3 regions of the Wansuia hejianensis genome follow, and region 3 is predicted to be linked to each of the others. Evidence: riboswitches for the same ligand, from Rfam matches in the RefSeq annotation. Region 3 holds a riboswitch; each other region holds the start of a gene.
What was found. Region 3 has a riboswitch for cobalamin ahead of H9Q79_RS13335 (hypothetical protein). Riboswitches for the same ligand answer to the same signal wherever they lie in the genome.
Positions count from the first base shown of each region.

Region 1: linked by a shared signal. The riboswitch ahead of hemA (glutamyl-tRNA reductase) and the one ahead of H9Q79_RS13335 (hypothetical protein) in region 3 are both predicted to bind cobalamin.
Region 2: linked by a shared signal. The riboswitch ahead of H9Q79_RS15535 (TIM barrel protein) and the one ahead of H9Q79_RS13335 (hypothetical protein) in region 3 are both predicted to bind cobalamin.

Region 1 covers NZ_CP060635.1:848,245-855,592, reverse strand. Annotated here, with positions in the region: gene hemL (glutamate-1-semialdehyde 2,1-aminomutase) at 1-134, opposite strand, end outside; gene hemB (porphobilinogen synthase) at 134-1,117, opposite strand; gene cobA (uroporphyrinogen-III C-methyltransferase) at 1,130-2,626, opposite strand; gene hemC (hydroxymethylbilane synthase) at 2,623-3,600, opposite strand; gene H9Q79_RS03985 (precorrin-2 dehydrogenase/sirohydrochlorin ferrochelatase family protein) at 3,597-4,076, opposite strand; gene hemA (glutamyl-tRNA reductase) at 4,060-5,292, opposite strand; cobalamin riboswitch at 5,433-5,579, opposite strand; gene H9Q79_RS03975 (leucine-rich repeat domain-containing protein) at 5,636-6,454, opposite strand; cobalamin riboswitch at 6,600-6,785, opposite strand.
Region 2 covers NZ_CP060635.1:3,389,480-3,396,827, forward strand. Annotated here, with positions in the region: gene H9Q79_RS15525 (DUF3783 domain-containing protein) at 1-3,941, shown strand, start outside; gene H9Q79_RS15530 (hypothetical protein) at 3,965-4,105, shown strand; cobalamin riboswitch at 4,199-4,393, shown strand; gene H9Q79_RS15535 (TIM barrel protein) at 4,800-5,780, shown strand; gene H9Q79_RS15540 (adenosylcobinamide amidohydrolase) at 5,770-6,912, shown strand; gene H9Q79_RS15545 (collagen-like domain-containing protein) at 7,048-7,348, opposite strand, start outside.
Region 3 covers NZ_CP060635.1:2,886,010-2,893,357, forward strand. Annotated here, with positions in the region: gene H9Q79_RS13315 (IS110 family RNA-guided transposase) at 1-520, opposite strand, end outside; gene H9Q79_RS13320 (transposase) at 816-1,532, shown strand; gene H9Q79_RS13325 (transposase) at 1,510-2,187, shown strand; gene H9Q79_RS13330 (NlpC/P60 family protein) at 2,388-4,301, opposite strand; gene H9Q79_RS13335 (hypothetical protein) at 4,341-4,751, opposite strand; gene H9Q79_RS18295 (hypothetical protein) at 4,962-5,093, shown strand; cobalamin riboswitch at 5,195-5,390, opposite strand; gene H9Q79_RS13340 (hypothetical protein) at 5,478-5,801, opposite strand; gene H9Q79_RS13345 (ABC transporter ATP-binding protein) at 6,126-6,899, opposite strand; gene H9Q79_RS13350 (FecCD family ABC transporter permease) at 6,899-7,348, opposite strand, start outside.

The sequences.
Region 1 (7,348 bases), 1.9 Mb from region 3:
AAAATATAGGGGCCTGTGGCTCCCTGGATAAACCTGGGCGTCATTCCCACATTTCCATAAGCGCGCACCGGCGAATTGACGCCGCCGGGGATATATTTTAGCGCGCGTTCCATCAGTTCTTCAGATTTTCCCATCAGCCGATCCTCCCTTCATCCATGAATCTGGCCAGCTCTTCCGCATAATAAGTCAAATAAATCTGTGCGCCCGCACGGTAAACCGACGCCGCCATCTCGCAGATGATCCGTTCCTCATCAATCCATCCCCTGGCAGCAGCAGCCTTTACCATGGCGTATTCTCCGCTGACGCTGTAAGCCGCCACCGGCACAGATACCACGTCCCGCACCTTTGTAACCATATCCAGGAATGACATGGCCGGTTTTACCATGATAATATCCGCTCCCTCTTCCACATCCAGCATGGCCTCCCTGATGCCTTCCCGGCTGTTATGGAAATCCATCTGATAACTTTTCCGGTCGCCGAAGGACGGCGCAGAACCGGCAGCCTCACGGAAGGGACCGTAAAAAGCTGAAGCATACTTTACCGCATAGGACATGACGGGTATATTCTGAAACCCATTGTCATCAAGTGTATTCCGGATCGCCAGCACCCTTCCGTCCATCATATCTGAAGGCGCTACCATGTCGGCGCCTGCCTGCACATGTGACAGGGCCGTCTTAGCCAGCAGCTTCAGGGTTTCGTCGTTATTAACCTCACTGCCGCAGAGCACTCCGCAATGCCCGTGAGAGGTATACTCACACATGCACACGTCTGTGATATAATATAGATCCGGCACTTCCGCCTTTGCCGCGCGAAGGGCCTTCTGAACGATTCCGTCCTCCGCATAGGCCCCCGAACCCACCGGGTCTTTCACATCAGGAATTCCAAACAGCATCACGCTTGTAACTCCTGCGTCCGCAAGCTCTGCCAGCTTCTCCGGAAGAACATCGAGGCTGTACCTGTACTGGTTTGGCATGGAGGGAATCTCTTCCTTAATTCCCGTTCCCTCTTTCACGAACAACGGATAGATCAGGGAAGATTTATCCATCCTGGTTTCCCTCACCATCTTCCTCAAAACTTCACTTCCGCGCAGCCGGCGCGGCCTTTTAATCATATCCATAATGAATGCCTCCTATTCCTTCCTTAGTTCTATCACCAGCCGTACCAGGCTGTCAATAGTTGCTTTTTCAGACATATAAGTTTTCATTCCGAAGGAATCTGCGCAGGCTTTTGTCTGCCTGCCGATACAGGCAGCAGTCACTCTGGAATAATCAAGCCCCGGAGTTGCCTCAACAAATCCCTTTACCGTGGATGCGCTGGTAAATACGGCACAGTCTACATTTCCCTCATCAAACAGCCGGGCCTCGTCTATGAATTCCTGTCTCCTGTATACCGTCTGATAGGTGGGTATATCATCCACCTGAAAACCAGCCAGCTGATCCAGGATTTCCATGCTTCCGGCCTCTGCTCTCGGAAGAAGGATCTGTTCATCCCTGCCGCATACAGCGGCCAGAGCAGCGCCCAGGGCGGCGCCGTCATAAACCTCAGGCATCAGGTCCACAAAAAATCCCCTTTCCTGCAGAGCTTTCCGCGTCCCCTCACCGATAGCCGCCACCTTCATATGTGCCAGTTTCCGTACGTCAGTCTCAAATACTTTCAGCGCATCGAAGAAAACCCTAACTCCAGTGGGGCTGGTAAACGCAATCCACTGATATTGTTCCAGATTGGCACAGGCCTCTCTGAGCCTTAGATTGTCAGGGACCGGCACAGTCTCAATAGCCGGCAGCTCAAGGACCTCCGCCCCCTGGGCGCGGAGCCTCTCCGACATGGTGGAAATCAACTCCTTCGGACGCGTCACCAAAACCTTATACCCTGCCAGCGGCAGCCTCTCATACCAGGCGAAATCTCCGGCCAGGCAGCATACTTTTCCGACAACGATGATCGCGGGTGTCTCAATTCCCCGGCGTTTCACCTCATCGGGTAATGTGCCCACTGTCGCAACAATACGCTTCTGACCCGCGGTCGTTCCCTTCTGGAGTATGGCGGCCGGCATTTCTGGATTCATTCCCGCGTCCAGAAGGCCCCGGCAGATATCCGGGAGCGCCGTAACCCCCATCAGGAATACCAGCGTTCCCTCCGTCTCAACCAGAGCCTTAAAGTTAATATTATAATCCTCTCCCGCCCGTTTGTGGCCGGTGATGATATGAAGAGAGGACGTAAAATCCCTGTGAGTAACCGGAATCCCGTTATAGGCAGGCACTGCGATAGACGACGTGACTCCCGGCACCACCTCATAGGGAATCCCTCTTTCCGTGAGAAGCTCCAGCTCTTCTCCGCCACGCCCGAACAGGAAAGGGTCGCCTCCCTTCAGGCGGACCACCCTGTGCCCGGCCTCTGCCTCCCGCAGCAGCACCTGGTTAATCTCCTCCTGAACCATCGTATGATGGCTGGCTCTCTTGCCTACATTTATGGTGACCGCCGTATCCGGGATCATCGCCAGCACGCCGTCTCCCACCAGGCTGTCATAGACTACCACATCCGCCTGCATCAGCACCTGATACCCCTTTAAAGTAAACAGTCCGCAGTCCCCGGGGCCTGCGCCCACCAGCCAAACTTTTCCTGTACTCATCTGTCTTTCTCCTCTCCTGTCCTATTCCGGCCGCCGCCGTTTTCTCTGACCTGGCCTGCCGCTGCGCTGTGCTCCTCTGCCACACAATCTTTCTCCCCGGCCTCCGAAAGTTCTCTCGCCAGTTCAATCCCAATAGCCGCCGCCTGACACACCGGGCCTGTTTTTCTGCCCTTCCGGCAGGTCCTGGTCTCTTCTTCATAATAAAGGCCCCACAACTCCAGGATATCCCCGGAAATCTGCGCATGAGCCGCGATCGGAGATGAGCATCCCCCATCCAGCCAGCGCACAAAGGCACGTTCAGCCGCAGCCGCATAAAAGGCCTCCCTGTCTGAAAAGCCCTCCAAAAAGGTGTAATCTTCTCCCTTACGCCCCTGAAGCGCCAGAATCCCCTGGCCGGCGGAGGGAATCACCTCATCAATCGAAAAATAACGGCTGATCCGGTCCTCATAGCCCATGCGCTTCATGCCGGCCGCCGCAAGAATGATGGCACCGTACTGGCCTTCATCCAGCTTGCGTAAACGCGTCTGCAGGTTACCCCTCACGCTCTCAAACCGTGCCCCCGGATAGATTTCCTGAAGCTGCAGTATTCTCCGCAGAGAAGAGGTCCCGATGGGAAGAGACAGATCCGGTGTTTTCCGGCCCTCCGGCAGCACCAGGACATCCCTGGGGTCCTCCCTTTTCGAGTAATAGACCACCGGAAGCTCTTCCGGGACCTCCATGGGCAAGTCTTTCAGGCTGTGGACTGACAGATCACTCCTCTTCTCACCCAGCGCCCTATCCAGCTCCTTGACAAACAGGCCTTTACCGCCGATCTGATCCAGCCTCCGGTCCAGTATTTTATCCCCCGTTGTCTTCATGGTCAGCAGCTCCGGCTCCAGCTCCGGGCAGTGCTCCTTCAAATAAGCCAGCACCATCCGGCTCTGAACCACCGCAAGGGCGCTTTCCCGGCTGCCGATCACAAATTTTTTCTTTATTTCCACTTTTTTTGCTCCTCCTCCAGAAGATCTTCAATTTTTTCACGGACCTCTTTCGCTCTCTTATGATCCTTTCCGTTGGCAGTGATTCCCACAACCACATCTTCTTTCTTCACGATTCCCGGAAAATAGAAATCACACTTTCTCCGGTCACTGCACACATTTACCATGATCCCAAGACACCTGCAAACGCTGTAAATCTCATCATTAATCTGTTCGTCATCCGTACAGGCCAGCACCAGATCCGCGTCCAGGATCTGTTCTCTCCTGTAACGCTCCTGAACCCAGCAGATTCTTTTACTCAATGCCAGTTCCTGCAGCTCCGGCAGAATAACCGGAGCTGCAACGGTTAAACACTCCACAAAAGGAAGCAGCGTCTTAATCCGCCGGCAGGCGATTGTTCCGCCGCCGACCACTACGATTTTCTTATCGCTTAAATCAATAAAAACCGGAAAATAACTACTCTCCTGTTTCATACAGCTTCTCCAATCCATCCATGCACTCCAGAAAAGAATCTTTTTCCAGGAAATCCCGAAGCCCGAACATCATCTTCCCCACCACCTTCCCTGCGGCAGTATCAATGCTTTTCAGAAGCTTTTCCTGATCTTTTCCTTCCATGGGAAGTTTACGGATGACCTTCTGGATTCGCAGGTTCAGATCTGTCACGGCGTCCTGCTGGATCATCTGAATTCTCGGTATCAAGTCCCTGCCGCCCAGCCAGGCATAAAATTCTCCCATCTCTTCTTTAAGAATATATTCTGCTTTTTCATAAGCATCCGCATTTTCTGCGTCTTCCTGACTTTTAAAATCATCAATATCATACAGGGTCACCTGCGGAAGGCCGCCGATCTCCGGCTCAATATCCCTGGGCACCGCCAGGTCGATCAATATCACAGGCTTCTCAAGGCTGATCTGCTCTAGAAGCTCCATCCTCAGAGTATAATTGGGACTGGCCGTGGCGCTGACCACCAGCTCGCACCGGGGAAACAGCTCCATCCTCTCTCCGTAATCAATCCGGCTGCAGCCTCTCGGTATCTGAACGACGCCGCTCCTGTACTGCCGGACCGTGACCGTCACATCTGCCCCCTTGCCTGCAAGCGTCTGGGCTGCAAGCTTACCCATCTCACCGTTGCCGATGACCATGCATTTTTTCCCCTTCAGGGAAAAGCCCTGATTTTCCAGCATGATAACCGCACGGTCGACAGCAGTCTCGCTGGCACGGGTAAACACCACATCTGTTTTCACCTTTTTAGCGGCCGTCACAGCCTTCCGGAACAAAACTTCCAGAACCCCATCTGTAAAATAATACTCTCTCGCCAGGGCATGAGCGTCCCTGACTTGGGAAATAATCTGATCCTCCGCTAAAATCATGGACTTCAGGCCGCAAGTCAGATGGAACAGATGGGAAACAGCTTCTTCCTCCGCACGCTCCACAAAATATCCGGCAAACTCTGTGGGATCTACTCCTTTTATCCGGCAGAGCTCTTCCAGAAGAGAGCCCTCCCATTCCTCCGGCACGCTGACCCACAATTCCATCCGGTTACAGGTGGACAAGATAATGCAGCCTTCCACCTTCGCCTCTTTTTTCAGCAGCTCCATGGCGGCTACCGCGTTCTTCTTCGTGAAAGAGAAAACCGCTCTTATATCCACCGGGGCCAGATTATGGTCAATCCCCAGCATCCGTATACTCATCTTATGTATCCTCCCAATCTATACTTTCATTCCGAAAAAGAATTCTGCAGAACTTTCCCGCGGAAGAAAAAAGCCTGCAAAAGCAGGCATAATACGGCGAACATTCTTCACCATAAAGATATCAGCTTTCCGTGGAAACTCTATCTTCATCCTGCAGGGCAAGTTCCTGACTCACAGCCTGAAGCGCGCCTCATGGCTGTATACAGTGACCGGATCGTTCAGGCTTCTCACCTGATTCCTTTAAAGCCTGAACACATATCAGGCAGACCCTGCTCGGTTTAATTAACAAAGCGCAGGCCTTTCAGGCCTACGCTCTTATTATAGTGTGAGGTGAAATAGATTGTCAATAATATTCTACCAGCATTCCATACGCTCTTGCATACGCTTCCATTTTACTGCCTTCCGGGCAGCGGATGGTGCAGTTCTTATTCGTAATCCATTCTCCGATCTCTGCAGGATCATGATTAATCTCCAGCACCTTTAAACGGGAGCAGCCGTGAAACGCCCATTTCCCAATTTTCTGAACTGTATCCGGAATATATATGTAGTCAAGGCTTTTACATTTCAAAAACGCCCCTTCTCCTATTTCCAACAGACCTTCCGGCAATTCTAATTCATTGAGTCCGCATTGATAAAAGCTCTCTTTGCCAATTCGCTTCAGAGTCAGCGGCAATTCTATCCGCGACAACGCAACACATTTATAGAATGTCCGGCTTCCAATCTCCTCAAGCTTTCCGGGAAATCGAATGTCCCTAAGACCTGCACATCCTGAAAACACTTCACTATCCAATAGCCTCATACCACATGCTTTTCGAAATATTACTGTCTGCAGCCTTTTGTTGTTCTGAAATGCTCCTGACTGTATTTTATAAAGAGAAGATGGAAAGTGAAGCTTTTTCAGCTTGCTGCAGCCACTGAAGGCTCTCTTGTCAATTTTTCTCAAATTCTCCAAACGGACAGTATTCAGGGAAGTACATCCCATAAAAGCCTCTTCACCGATCTGCCGGATATTTTCCAGATTAGCAGCCTGAATCCGAATATTATTTTTCATCGCATATTTTACAATTTTAGTATCCTGGCTGTCCATCGAAAACACTTTTTCTCTTAATGCTTTTTTCCCTGCCGCTTTGCTGCAGCGGCTTATCACCATTACACCCTCCATCTCAAATCCCTCCCTCAGGTAGCCCACATCTTTAGGATTAATCTTCAGCACAGGCAATGCACGTGATCACTGCCCAAAACTCATATGGCAAAAAAGGGTACAAAAAAGAAACGTCCTCTTGCCTTAGACATTTTCAAAGCTCACAGTGTGCATATCACCCACGTTTTGTGTTCTGGCTTTGGTTCACCCGCAGAATGCGCCTTCCCAGAATTTCTTGACCCCAGTGGCATTTGTGCATTCCTTGTCCCCATTCACAGCTCGGAAGATGAGTCGCTTTACAACGTTTCCTTTAAACAGAGATAACTCTCTGACCGTGGTGCAGCACTGCCCGCTCTTATTCAGATGCGGAGTATATGATTTTATTTTTTGCAATAAGAACAGCCGTTAAGCAAATATTATTCCAGGGCCTGCAAAGCTGCCTTTTATTACAGATAATCACTGCAAGTACAAAGAGCCCGGCTTGCCGGACTCCCGCGCCGGAGCGCTGCCGCCTCAGCGGCCATATTTCCTTAGCGCGCGTGTGCATCCCCCGGAAGGTTTTATTTCATAGGAGGAACTTTCCTATGAAACAAAAAAACTTCTCCTAAATTGGAGAAGCTCTGCTAAATTCAGTCTGTGCGTACTTCTCCTACACCGATCATATCCTCCTATCGATGTATTCTTAGAGAAAACAGTAGGTAATTGTGGGCTTTCCACACAATCGGGATCCCTCCCGTATGGCTCCGTAATTTCACCGGATTCCCTATTATCGCCTTCCGCCGGCAGACTGTATCCTGTTATTATTCAATTGCAAAAGATCAAAATATCAAACTTTTGATCTTATTTATGATACCTTCATTTTATTAGAAAGTCAAGAATATTGTGAAATAATTGTGTATTGAATTTTTGTAAAAC
Region 2 (7,348 bases), 500 kb from region 3:
AGCAGGATGACACCGGAGTGGATGTCAGGGTAAAGCTGGACAGCCATGTGGAAAGCTGTTATCTGACTATTTATGCCTATGCCGGAAATACTTCATTTGACCCGGATGATTCTCATAATAAACGCCTCTGGTCGGGACGTGTGACAGACGGCTATGAAGGAAGCTGCAGCTTTGCGGCGCCAGCGCTCCCACTGCAGGCCGGGTATAAAGTGATTGCCAGCCTGAACGTGCCTCTGGGGGATGATTACTATCGGGCGGTCAACTCACAGGCGGTAGAGGTGGTGGATGAAAATGGTGAGGGCTTTCAGGATTATATATATCCGGACGTAAAAATTGATGAGACGGAGCTGACTGCAGGAACTACCTCTCTACATATCAGCCTTACAGGTGATGAGCGGCTGTTCCAGGCGGCCAGGGAAGGAAAAACAAGTATTGTATGTGCGGTCGGACAATATCCGGACGGGGAAAGCTTTGATTTTGAGGGGGAAAATCAGATCTCGCTGGCATCCAATATCGTTTCCCCAGAGGCCTTCAGCAACAGAGAAATTACGCTGAGTGAACCTCTCAGGGAAGGCTACCGGGTACGCGCGGTTGTTTACTGGGCGCAGAATACAGATATTTTTTTGGCGAAGGGCAATGACTATGAACCACAATTCGGGTATCCCGATGACTCTGTGCTGGTGGCGGACGCGGCGCAGGACAAGCATCCCGGCGTAACGGTCGAGAATCCGGTATTGGCAGATGCGGATAAGATCCGGGTGACTGTCAGGGGAGACATTCCGGAAGGCTCTGTGCTCTTGATAAAAAGCTATGAAAGCGGAACCACAGAATTTCAGATGTCTCAGGGGGCTTGGGTGGGTTCTGCCTTTGACGTGACGGCACAGAGCTGTGAGATCATTCCCCAGAGCGGGTCGCTGGCTGCCGGGAAGCTGCTGGTCGCATTTTTGCAGCGTGAGGGGAGCATTCTGGCCCAGTCAGCACCGACTGAGATACAGAAGGCACAGCCCTTTACCATTCAGCTTAATGGCGTCCTGACGCCGGACAGCAGGCAGGCGGAGTTTCAGGTGGCGGGTAACAGCGAAACAGCCGGAACTATTAATATTGCGGCCCTTTGCAGGGTGGCATCAGACGGAACAGCGGACACGGAAAACCCTATTGCCCGGAAATATGGGCAGGCGCCGGGTACTTTGCTGTTTGAATTTGCCCCGGGAACCCTGGCGGACGGAGAGAAGGTCTGCCTGGTTCTGACCTATGCGAATGGCAGTGAAACATATCAAAGTGATTCCTTTGCCGTCCGTTTGCCTTTGGCTGAAAACAGCCTGAAGATTCTGGAGGAAAGCTTTACGACAGCTTCCGGTGAAGCCACCGTAGTTGTGGCCGGCTGTGAAGAGTTTCAGGGAGGCAGGCTGATACTGACCACCGGCCCTGCTGGTGAATTAGACGCGGACAGCCGGAAACAGATCGGAAGCGTTACATTTACCGGAGAGGGAAGCTATACAATCTCACTTACCCAGGGAGGGCTGAAAGCCGGAGAGACGATTTTGCCGCATCTCTACTTGTATGATGCTGAAACTGATGCTGTCAAATACAAATACGGAGATCCTGTCCTTATCACGTCGGAGGGAGGGGATGCTGTAAAAGCCTCAGTGGAAATCGTGACTTCCCAGGTCCGGGCAGACAGAGAGGATATCTGGGTGACAGCCAATTTTGACAGTACATCGACGGGGCGGCTGGATCTGTACTGCTATGCCGGAGAAGGTTATACAGAAGAGGATCTCATATACAGTGGAGACGTGACCCCGGGACCAGGCAGTCAGAAAATAATATTTGGCAGCGGAAAGCTGGAAGCAGGAGAAAAACTGACGGCGGTTCTCGCCCTTTCAGACGGATCGGAGACGGCCTCCGGAACAGTGACCGTACAGGCGGTTCCTGAAAAGCAGAAACCGGCAGCCCATATTCTGGACAGCCAGATTACAGAAGGCGATACGTATATGAAGGTTTCTCTGACCTTTGATCCCGGTGCGGAGCAGGCGTCCTATAAGCTGTACCAGTTTACCGGTGAGACGCTGGATCAGAATACAGATATGGTAATTAACGAGAGATCACTTTACAGGAGTGAGACAAATAAATCCCTGTATCTTGGAACAGGAAAGCTGAAAGCAGGGGCTAAGCTGCAGGTGGTGCTCACCGTGGACGGGGCGGAAGCATTGTCTGAAACAGTAACCGTAGAGCCTTCTCCGGACTGGGGCACTCCCTATGCGGCTTTCGATGTGTCGGCGGTGAAGGCCGATGCTGACAGCATTGCAGTCACCGTGGATTATGCCGATGACTATCTGGCGATGGGTGAGGAGTTTTACTGTGACGTAACTATTTACCAGTTTTCCGCAGCTTATACAGACGAGGAATTTGAAGAAGGAGAGATGTGGGAGCAGTACGGGCGCGTCACCCGTGTGGGACAGGTAAATTCCACGAGCGGGCAGGAGACCAGGGGAAAAATCACAGTACCGGTAAAAGATGGCGTTGTACTGACCCCTGGAGACCGGGTGATAATCAAGCTTCGTCTGCCTCATGCAGAGTGGGAAGGTGAGGAGGTTGATTATCTGTCGGCATCAGTGCCTGTTATTAGTCCGGATGAAGAAGTGCCGGATTATAAAGTCGTACTCTACAACCTGGGTGAGGAAAGCTCGCGGGGTGCGCGTCTGCGCACCATCCTGAACAACCTCGGCATCCCGGCAGAGACTATGGAATACGGTCATCTGAATGAATCTGTAGGATATCTGGCCGGCTTGGAGGGCTATGAGTCTGCTGTTGAACCATATACAGGAGTAAATTATACTACAGAGTTTATGCTTATGTGCAATCTGCCGGAATCCCTGCTGGACCGGTTCCTTGATGCTATGACAGATGGCGGGCTGCGCATTGACCATAAGGCGATTGTCACGGAATATAACCGGGAATATCTGTTTTATGAACTGATTGGAGATATCGAAGAGGAGCACGATGTCTTCCAGGCCTTGCTGGCTCTGGGAAATATGGTTAAAGAAGCAGAAAAACTTTTAGAAGATACGTATGGGGAAACAGAGGGCTGGGCGGATTTCCAGACTGCCCTCAGTGAAGCCAGAGAAATCCTTTCATCTAATGAACCTCCGCTTGCCAGTCTTCAGTCAGCGTACTCTGCGCTTAAAGAGCAGTATCTGGAGCTGACAGGCATGACAGAAATAGAGGGAACTGCCGTTATTACAGTTGAAAAAGAAAACAGCGGCGCCTATAGCATGACTGTCCGTGTTAAGGATGGCCCGGAGGACGCAGAATATGAATACAGCTGGAGCAGCGGTGAAAAAAGCCAGACACTGACAGGAGTGCCTGCAGAGAGTCTGATTTCAAATACGGTTACTGTGACAGGCGTAAATATGTTTGGTAAACTGACAGCTCAGCTGCAGGTCCCTGAGAGGCCAAACGTGTCCGTTATGGTGAGAAACCAGGGTATCCAGCTGAACTGGGCAGCCGCCTCCGCTGCCGATAACTGTCCGGCTCCGGAGAATTACAGTATTGTTGTATATGCCGGTGAACAGCTGGTGAAAACTTATGAGCGCGGAGGTCAGGATACTTCCGCATACCTTGAAGGCTTAGAAGAAGAAACCACCTATACGGTTAAAATGTACGCCGTCAGCCCGGTGGGACGCAGCGATATGGCCATACTGGCTGTCACAACCGGTAAAGCGGAGCAGGGCGGACCCGGACAGGCCGAAAGCGGCGGTCAGGCACAGATACCGTCTGTGAGTCCCTCGGTGATGCCTGCAGCGGCGCTGACCTCAGGGAAGAAAACCTCCTCCTCCGTAAACACCTCTGACAGAACCTCCCTGCTTGTCTGGAGCGCATTAGTCCTCATGTGCGGGGCCGGAGCCGTTGTCATGGGCGTTCGGAAGAAAAAAATGAAATAAAATATTGGCCGGTGAGAGGGGAGGTGTTTGGATACCCGGACGAAAGGCTGGCGGGAGACGGGGCGGAACAGGGGCGCGCCAGCTTGCTGGCGAGAGCCGTTGTACCGTCTGGAACAGCCAGAAAAGCAGCGGGTATCTATCATCCTCTCGCCATAAAACCATAATTTAACTATAAGTGGATTCTTTGTGTCCATAAAAAATACATGAGATGTCTTGACAGAGAGTATGTCTGATGGTAATATTATGTTGTGTATAAATTCCATATCAACGTTGCAAGTGCATCTGCATGAGAATCATGTCGGTGAAAAGGGAATTGGGTGAGAAACCCGAGCGATCCGGTCACTGTAATCAGGGAGTACGACGCGGTTATCCATTGTATGTTTTTACATATGAGAAGGGGCGTCACGCGATGATCTGTAAGCCAGGAAACCTGCTTGTTCCGTATAAGGTTGAAGCTTCCGAGCAAAGTTTTCCATCTATCCATCAGATATGGAATGCCTGATAGAGTATTCACTCAGCCGGGAACCTTCGAGCGGGATTTATGCACCGTTTAAACGGCAGGGTGAGATACTTCGGAGTCGGGTACACTGTTTATACCGCATCATTTTCCTCCGCAACGAATGATGGTCCGGTTTTCCGCTTGACAGCGATCGGGCGCCGAAGTCATTCTCCCCACTTTAATTGTTATCCTCCCTGAGCGGGAGCTTTTTTTTTGCAGATAACTGCACAGAAGAAAGTTGTTCCTGCTGGGAAAAACGCAGGGCACCCCATAATGTATGCCCTGTGGGGGCCAGAGGTGTTTGAGCGGGAAACTATGAGCAGGAGCGGAAAAAACAGTGGTACAGGAGTACGGGACAGATGAAAAAGATGATTAACATTACGGATTGCAGTTTTGATACAGACCGTTACAAGGATGGACAAGATGCTGCTGATTTCGTGCGCAGGTTCTGCTGTGATGGTTTTGAACTGATGCATTGTATTGGCGGGAAGCTGGATTTTTTTCCGTCAGAAGATATTGTAGGAGTTCATCTGAGGTTTTTTAATGAATGGATTGACCTGTGGAAAGGAGACATGGCTGCACTGGAAGCGGAATATGACACGCTGAAGCAGGCAGAGGAGGTATTTGGCAGTCTGGAGCGGGAAGGGATGATAAAACCTCTGACCGAAGATTTGGAGACGGCCAGGAGACTGGGGGCTTCTTATGTTGTATTTCATGTTAGTGATGTGAAAATGACAGAGCTTTTTACATACACTTTCAGTCACACGGATGAAGAGGTAGTGGATTACACTGCGGAACTGGTGAACGACTTGCTGGATGGAAAGGGTTATGAATTTGATTTTTTAATGGAAAATCTCTGGTGGCCAGGGTTGACTCTTACCAGGCCTGAGATTACCAGGCGGCTTCTGGATCAGATCCATTATCCTAAAAAAGGGATCATGCTGGATACGGGACATTTGATGCATACGAATCTGGAGCTTGCGGCACAGGAAGAAGCTGTTGATTATATCCTGGATATGGTGCGTGCGCACAGTGATATGATCCCCTATATGAAAGGAATACATTTGAATCAGAGCCTGACCGGGCAGTATGTTAAAGATTTGCTGAAAAAAAGGGATGAAATGCCTAAGACACACAAAGAGCGGGTAAGCGCCTGTTATGAACATGTATTTCAGATTGACGGGCATTTCCCCTTTACCACGCCAAGAGTCCGTGAAATTATAGAGGCAGTTGCACCGGATTATCTGACTTATGAACTGATTACCAGCGACAGGGAGGAGCATGAGGAAAAGCTGCTGAGACAGTGTGAGGCCCTTGGAGTAATGGTTGATGGAGTGTAAGAGATTGAAAGGGAATAAAATCATGAAAATATTTCAATTACCTGGTGGAGACGAAGTACATCATTATAAAAAATCACTGGTTGTTTGTTTTAAAGGGAAGCGCAAGGTGCTGAGTACCGGACCGAACAATGGAGGATACCGTACAGACCTGCGGGCTGTATTTAATAATGACGGCAATCCGGGTCCGGGTATGGCCTGCACTATGCGGGCGGATACCTACCGGGAACACATGGATATCCTGGCTTTGGAGGATCTGGGTCTGGACCCGGAACACTGTTCGGGGCTGTCTACGGCTGCCAGTATGGACAATGTGTCTGTTCAGACGATGTCATACGAAGATTTTTCTGTGACAGCCATAGTGACCGGAGGTATTAAAAATAATGCCGGGCGGATCGGCGACCCGGCGACCTGGCATGAAAAGTCTGAGGCATCTTATCAAGTAAAACCAGGAACCATAAATATTATTTTGTATATTGATGCGGATCTGTCGGAAGGAGCTCTGGCACGGGCTCTGGTATCCTGTACGGAGGCGAAAACGGCGGCGATTCAGGAGCTTCTGGCGCCCAGCCGCTATTCCAGAGGACTGGCTACCGGATCGGGAACCGATGGCACAATTATTGTATGCAATGCGGAGTCTGACACTTACCTGACCAATGCAGGAAAACATAGTAAGCTGGGTGAGTACATCGGAAAGACTGTAAAAAAAGCAGTAAAAGAAGCACTTTATCTTCAGTCAGGCCTTTGCCCGTCTTACCAGCATAACATACTTAACCGGATGGACCGTTTTGGCATCACAGAGGACAGCCTTTGGGCCGCTTTTCAGGGAAGACAGGCGGAAGGAGTCATCTCCAGAGCAGAGTTTGAAGACCGGCTGGATCATATTAAAACAGATAATACGCTGGTTACATATACCTCTCTGTACGCCCATCTGCTCGATCAGCTGGACTGGGAGCTACTAAGCCCTGAGGAAGCATGGGAAGCGGGTACACAGATGCTGTGCCTGGCAGGCCTTCAGGAAGAGATGACGGAAAAGGAGTCTTTGGTACAGCCCGGGGAGAGAGAGGCATGCATATGCCGAATGGCAGAGCAGTATTTGGAAAGACTGATTAACAGGATCATAAACTATTCGTAAAATAGACCGATATACAGGAACAGGAGGCAGCCCTGAGGGCTACCTCCTGTTTGGAACTTCAGAAGAAATAACTCCAGTTCTCTATGAGTGGGGAACCAATGTATCAGCGGCACAGTCTACGCATGATGCGTTGGTTTAATCTCCAAGACGGTATACAGTGAGAGCCCGGTCCGTAACGGTAAATCCGTCAGTTTCAACAACGACTGTCAGAGTGGATGGTGTCTGTGCCACCTGGAATGGTACATTAGTTGAGAGCGTTCCAACTTCCGTTGAAGATGAGAACGTATAACGAGTTGCAGAGCCAGGGATCGGCGTACCGTTGAGGTAAAGCTGCACAGCTGCCTGTGCTGGTATTGTGGTTCCTGTATTAGCGGTCATTGTTGTGTGGAAGGCTGCCTGATATATGCCAGGCTGGTAGATATTGACGTCAGAAGAG
Region 3 (7,348 bases):
CGTCGCTGCGGGCGGGACTGTCAAAGAGGTCGTTCGCGCCCGGGTAAGACTGGTCGAGCAGTGCAATGAGGTTGTTCTTCATGGCAGTTTTCTGTGCCATAAAGAAGCTGAACTGCCGGTTCATTGTTTTGAGTTGGTTGCGTGTTTTATCCATGCTTCCATATTGCTTCAGTTTTGCCCATCGGTCAAGAGTATATCGTGCGATTTTTTTGGAATCCGCCTTGTCCGTCTTGGGAGAGCGGAGGGAATCATCAGCGAAATCCCTGATGAGGACAGGATTTACGGCACTGACAAAGATGCCGGCGTCGGAAAGCCAGGCGGCAAGCGGCTCGTAGTATCTGCCCGTGTGTTCCATGCAGGCTTTTGTCTCGCCGTCAAGGCTTTGGATTTGTTTGATTAATTCATTGATGGCGGACTTGGTGTGTGGGATGTCGCGGGGCGGCATGAGGACCACATCGCCTGGTCTGCGGATCGTAACGGTGCTTTTGCCTTTGGAAACATCAATACCAACAGCGTTCATAATGGATACTCCTTTGTAAATGGATTAGCAATGGTCAATACCAGTTTTCCCATTGCCTATTCAATCTACTGGGTGTTTCACACGAACGTCTCATGGTTCAACCTGCGTAAAACGAATGCTGCGAATGAGGGGGCTGGTTGGCTGACTTTTCTACGGACGTAAAGTCCTGAAAGGAAGGAGGCCAGACCTATTGCCATACTCATTCTAACAGCTTAAGCAACAAGATGGATAATTCCTTACTGGCTGTAAGGGGTATTAACCATAAATATATTGTAGTAGTAAGGAGGGTTCACTTATGATGACACGAACAGAAAACAAACAGATTCGATTCCATATGGTTACCATCGAAGACCTCGTACCACAAGACCATTTTTTACGGAAACTCGATCAGCTTGTGGACTTTTCTTTTATCTATAAAGAAACTGAGAACTATTACTGCCATCATAATGGACGCCCGTCTATTGACCCGGTGATTCTGATCAAGTATCTCCTGGTCGGCTTTCTGTTTGGCATTAATTCGGAACGGAAAATCGAACAGGAAATACAAGTAAATATGGCATACCGCTGGTTTTTAGGTCTGGATCTGGAGGAACGTGTTCCGGACCATTCTACCATATCCCAAAACAGGCGCAGGCGTTTCCATGGGACGGACCTGTTTCGGCGCTTGTTTGAGCAGATTGTTTTGCAATGTATAGAAAAGGGCCTGGTGGATGGAAAAACCATCCTGACCGATTCGACGCATGTAAAGGCAAACGCTTCCCCGAGAAAAAACATAAAAATCACGGCAGAAAAAGAAACCAGCGTTTACATGAACCTCCTGGATCTCCATGAGGCAGAGGAACGGCGGCGGTTAGAGAATGCCGGCGCGATCAGGCCTCAACGAAAAAGCCACAATCAAAAAAAAACAAGTAAGAGAGAAAACCGTCAATCAGACAGATCCGGATGCTGGAATTCTGAAACGACCGGGCAAACCAGAGGGGCCGCATTATTTGAGTCACCAGAGTGTGGATAGCAGACATGGAATTATCGTGGATGTGGAAGTAACTCCAGGAAACGTGAATGATTCCCATCCATATCTGGAGCGGATAGAGTATATGCGGAACCATCTGGGACTGCCAATAGAAGCAGCGGGCGCAGATAAGGCATATGGGAAGAGCCTGATCTGCCGGAGGCTTCAGGAAATGGGAATCCGTTTGTATACACCCAGAGTAGCCAGCGGCATCCACTATCAGGCAGAGTTCACCCGTAAAGAATTCCAATATGAGGAGGAAACGGACAGCTTTGTTTGTCCTGGCGGAAAACATCTGTTATTGAGAAGTCTGGAGAGGGAGGAGTACAATATTTGCCGTGTATACCGTGCGGACAAAGAAGATTGCCAAAGCTGTGCCATGTCCAGCCGGTGTTTAAGCGCCCAAGCGCAGAAGCGAACCCTACGGGTAAATATCTTTGAAGAAGCAGTAAAAAAGTGCCGTGAAAGGGAAGGGACAGCGATGCATACCCATATCCTGAACATGCGGCAAATATGGTGCGAGGGAAGTTTTGCGGCGCAAAAGGCGCGGCACAATTTAAGAAGCCTGTACAGACGGGGACAAGAGGCAGCGGAAGCCCACTGCCTCTTGTCAGCTATGGCATTAAACATGAAACGGATGGTAAAATGTTTGGGATAACACCGTGGAGGTGTTTTTTTACGCTTTACCAGCTCAACTATATCTCGAGATCATTACAGAAAAAGAATTTGTGGGGTTTGTCAACAGCTCCAAACTGGCTTATAGAAAGTTTTTGCTATCATCAGACATATGGCATTTCCCATTCATTAAGGATTCAGCAGCGTTACTTATGGAAATCCAAAATGTATGACTGAATAGAATTATTTCAGAAGATAAACTTCCGCGTAATTCACTCCCAGCGCGTTGGCCCTGTCGTGGTCGTTCACGTAAATATCAATGCGGTTCCCCTTGATGGCCCCGCCGCAGTCCTCGGCCGTGAAGATATGGCCGTTGATGATCACCTGGGTTCCGTAGGGGATCACCGTCGGATCCACCGCAATGGTCCGGCCCTCTACCACCGGCGTTCCGGTGGCCGTGATTCCCGTTTCCACGTCGCAGCAGATTTCACAGGCGCAGTAATAGGTCAGCTTAAACTCTCCCAGATTCGTCCCATACATGGCCGGCTCCGCGTTGACCTCCGCGATGTCGCCGCTTCCGTAGGCGTAGACCGTATCCTCCAGGATCCGGGTGGCCCATACGGCGTGGGCGGTGTCCAGCGTCCCTCTGACGATTCCCACGTTGGTGCTCATGGCCTCGATGGTCTGGCCGTCCCCGGCGTAAATCACCACATGGTAGACCACTCCGTTTCTGGCGTAGAAAATCAGATCGCCAGGCTGGGCGTCCTCCACCGGAATCTGGGTTCCGTACTGGGACTGCTCCCCGGAGGTTCTGGGCAGCTCATAGCCGTACTGACGGAAAATGCTCTGAACGAAGCCGGAGCAGTCGGCCCCCTCCGTCAAACTGGTTCCTCCCCATACATAGGGATTTCCGATGAACTGGGCGGCGAAGTCCAGCAGGGACTGCCGCAGCTCGCCTCCGGGCACCCCGGATTTGATGGAGGTCAGCGTATAATAGATCGCCTCGTTTTCCTCCGGCTCGATCAGCTGCTCCGCCAGGCCAAAGGACTCCTCGCCCTTTTCCTCCACGGCCCGGTCCGTCTCCTCGCCGAAATCAATATATTCGCTCTTTACAAAGCCCCGCACATCCCCGGACTCGATATAAATCCATTCCTGGTCCTGATCTGCCAGGATATAGCACAGAGCCCCCTGGGAAAGGGTTCCCACAATCCGGCTGTCCGTACCCTGTCCTTCCCGGATGTTCAGCTTTGTCGCATTGCAGAGGGCATATTTCTTGTCAATGACCGTCTGGTTCACCGTGGCCCGGAGCCAAGTAAAGGCTTCGTTTTCCTGCCAGGGCACCAGTTCTGCGGCTTCCGCCGCCACCGTCCCGATTCCGGTATATTCCGTCCCTGCTTCCTCAGCCAGGGCCTTCGCTGTATTCTGATACTGCTCCAGAAGGCTCTGGGCCTCGTCGCCGGTCATCACCTGCTCTGCCTTCACAAAGCCTCTGACCCGGCCGGATTCCACATACAGCCAGCCCGTCTCCTGATCCTCCTTGAGGACGTAGCAGACGCCGTTCTGGGCCAGGCTTCCAATACTCCTGGATTCCTGATCCATCTCTTCCTTGATCTCCAGGTCCTCGACCGCAAAGGCGTACTTCCGGGCTACGGTCCAGAACCGGAAATCCTCCACGATGACCGGCAGCTCGATGATCTGCTGGGCCGCGATCAGCTGCTCATTGGTGGAAGTGGAGGCCCCCGGCGTCTGCTCCGGCTCCGGCGTAACCGCCGGCGTCTCTGTTCCTTCCCCAGGCTGCTCTCCCGGTGTCTCCGTTCCTTCCCCAGGCTGCTCTCCCGGCGTCTCCGTTCCTTCCCCGGTTTCCTCGGACGGCTCTTCCCGGAGCTGGGGCGTACCGTCTCCGTTCAGGATCACGCAGCCGTTTTCATCCAGCACATACTGCCAGCCCTCCGGCAGCACATAGCCGGTCCTCTGCTCATAAGCCTCCGGCGTCTCAGACAGGCATTCCGTATCGGACGCCTCCTGCCCTCCTGCCGAAGCGCCTGCCTCTGTTCCCGCCTGCGCTGCGCCGCCCTCTGCTGCCAGCACCGGCGCAGGCGCCGCCATGCAAAAAGCCAGCACCGGTATCAGTAATTTCCTTAATTCCTTCCGTTTCATTGTCTGTCCTGCCTTTCCTCTTGTTTGCGTTTTATCCCTTCATCTGTTTTCCCGGGCCGCCGGACGTTTCTTTTTCAGCAGCCCGTCCACGTCTTCCAGCAGACAGGTCCAGTTCGTGAACCGAACCGGGCCGTCGGACGGCTTCTCCGCGCTGTCCGCAGTTCCGCAGATGAAACAGTCCGGCTCCGACATGGTGTCCAGATTTACCGGACGCCTGCCCTGGGGACAGGTATATGCGAACCAGGCATATTTTCCTTCCCTCTCAAATACAGCGGATATTCTGTAAGCTCCGACCGTATAACGGACCAGCTTCATCCCGTACTCCTTCCCTTCCTTCCGCAGAGTTTTTTTCATATCGTCGGCAAATTTCAGGAAACCCTTCGAAACAATTTTTCCTGCCCTGATTCCTGCAATGATTACTCCATGGTATTTTTCAAAGAACCGTTCCATTTTTCTTTCTTCTTTCCTTATACATTCCTGCCGGCTCCACTTCCCACAGTTTTGCGGTATTTCTCAAAAAACATCGCCAAGTCCCGGATTTGTCAGGCAGCAGAGCAGAGCCTTTTTCAGCCTTTCCTGTCCTCCTACGGCCGTAAAGGGATAATATACGATTTCTGTTTTCTGCATAAAAAAACTCCCTCTCTGGGGAGATGCGTCATCATGTGGGGAAATATCTTCGACGCCCGGCGCACTGCCAAGCGGAAAAGCCTGACCATCATATTTTTTGCGGAGGAAAATGATGTGGCTCAGAACAGCCCACCTGACATCGAAGTATCTCGCCCTGCCGTTTAAACGATGTATAAATTCCGTTCAAAGGTTCCCGGCGGAGCAAGCTACGCTCTCAATCAGGTTTCCATATCTATCTATAGACGGAAGACTTTACCTGGAATCTTCAACCTTATACGCAACAAGCAGGTTTCCTGGCTCTCAGATCGTCACGCAGCGCTCCTTCTCATATGATTTTCATACAATGGATTCTTACGCCTTGCTCCCTGATTACAGTGACCGGCTCGCCTGGGACTTACACCCAATTCCCTTTTCACCGGCGCGCTTTTCGCGCGCAGATGCACTTGTTACGCCGATATGGAACTTATACACAAGCTCATCATACTCTCAGCAGATAGAATTGTCAATCAAAAATTATTTTCGTCATAATCCGAAGAAAATACCTCTTCTTTATAGTTTCTGCAGAGCATCACTAATCGCTGTAATCCAAAAATGCGCAACAATTAGGAAACAGACCAAACTTGGCAAAAGCCACAAAAATCTCACCCATTTATTTTGGCATTTTATTAACGAAAATGCCAAAAGATTTGCAATTACCAGCGGCAAAAGCCCAAGTGTCAAAACAAAACCTGACGCTTCGTATTCTCGCATGGGGAGCATTGCTTCTGAGTTACCAATTGTTGTATCATGCATCAGATATGGTAGCGCATAATATCCGAGACATATAACCCCTATAATATTTATTCCGATAATTATTTTCTTTTTAAAACTCAATTTCATAGCCTCTATACTCATCATTATGGAAAACATCAATTATGATCCAGACTGCACCAGGATCACTGACAAGAGTTCAGGCAGCAGCGCAGAATCGATACCACCGGCAGACTGATACCTGATGATTGGGTTGTTACTTTTATTGCTCTTCTCTCTAGCACAAAGGGACCCATCAATCTGATCTCAGGGTGCCCGTGCAAAGAAAGGATATGGTTTTATACCACATTTTGTATACCATGATAATAGTTATCTTACAACTATTTTTTCTATTTTTCAATACGTTTCCTAATTTATATCTCATCGTGTTTTTATGGGACTTCCACATCATTCCAGTACCGCCAATTCCAAGCCATGGTGAACGGGATTACGGTACAGCTGGGTATTCAGGCCGTACGCCTGCCGCATATGCTCCGGGCTCATGACCTCCCCGGCCGTTCCCTGTGCTAGAAGCTCCCCCTCATGCAGCAGAAAGAACGTGTCGCAGTACCGCAGGGCGATGTTCAGATCGTGAACCGCAGCCAGCACCGTTTTTCCCTCACAAGCAAGCCTTTGGCCGAACTGGAACAGCTGCCTCTGGTAGCGCAGGTCCAGATTGGCCGTGGGCTCATCCAGCAGTACCACCCGGCTGTCCTGGGCCAGCGTCTTTGCAAAAAGAACCCGTTGCCGTTCCCCGCCCGAAATTCGCGTGACTAAGACATCGGCGAACTCCAGCACACCCGTATCCCTCATGGCCTGCACCACAATCCGCTCATCTCCCTTCTCTCCCCAAAAGCCCTTTTTCCAGTAGGGATAGCGTCCGAACTCTACCACCTGGCGGCAGGTAAAGTCAAATTCCAGATTGGTATTCTGATTCATTAGCGACACCAGCCGCGCCACTTCCTTTTCCGTACAATCCCGGATATTTCTGCCCCAGACGCGCACCTCCCCAGAGCAAGCGTGAATCCCGTTGATACATTTCAGAAGGGTTGTTTTGCCCGCGCCGTTCGCCCCCAGCACCCCGGCAAAGCAGCCCCGGTCGGCAGACAGGGAAATATCCTTCAGAATCGTGCGGCCGCCGGCCTGAAAGGTAATGTGTTTTAATTCGACTCCCGGTTCCATCAACGTGCCTGCTCCTTTCTGCTGCGATAGATGAGATAGAGAAAATACGGCGCTCCGATCACCGCCGTGAGGATACCCACCGCGATTTCCGCCGGAACCGCGATAGTCCTGGCCAGCAGGTCGCAGAACGTCAGGAACACCGCGCCGCCCATGGCGCTGGCGGGGATCAGATAGCGGTTGTCCGCCCCTATCAGAAGGCGGATGATGTGCGGGATGACAAGCCCCACAAACTGGATACCGCCGCTGACACAGACCGCCATGGCTGTGATCAGGCTGGTCACAAAGAGGAACTGTTTCCGGCTCCGGTAGGGGTTTAGCCCCACCGACTGGGCCTCTTCCTCTCCAAGCATCAGGATATTCAGCTTCCGTGCGTGCCAGAAAAGCCAGGTTGTGCCCAGCAGAATCGGCAGAACCACCAGCTTCACATGTTCCCATCGGGTGGAGGACAG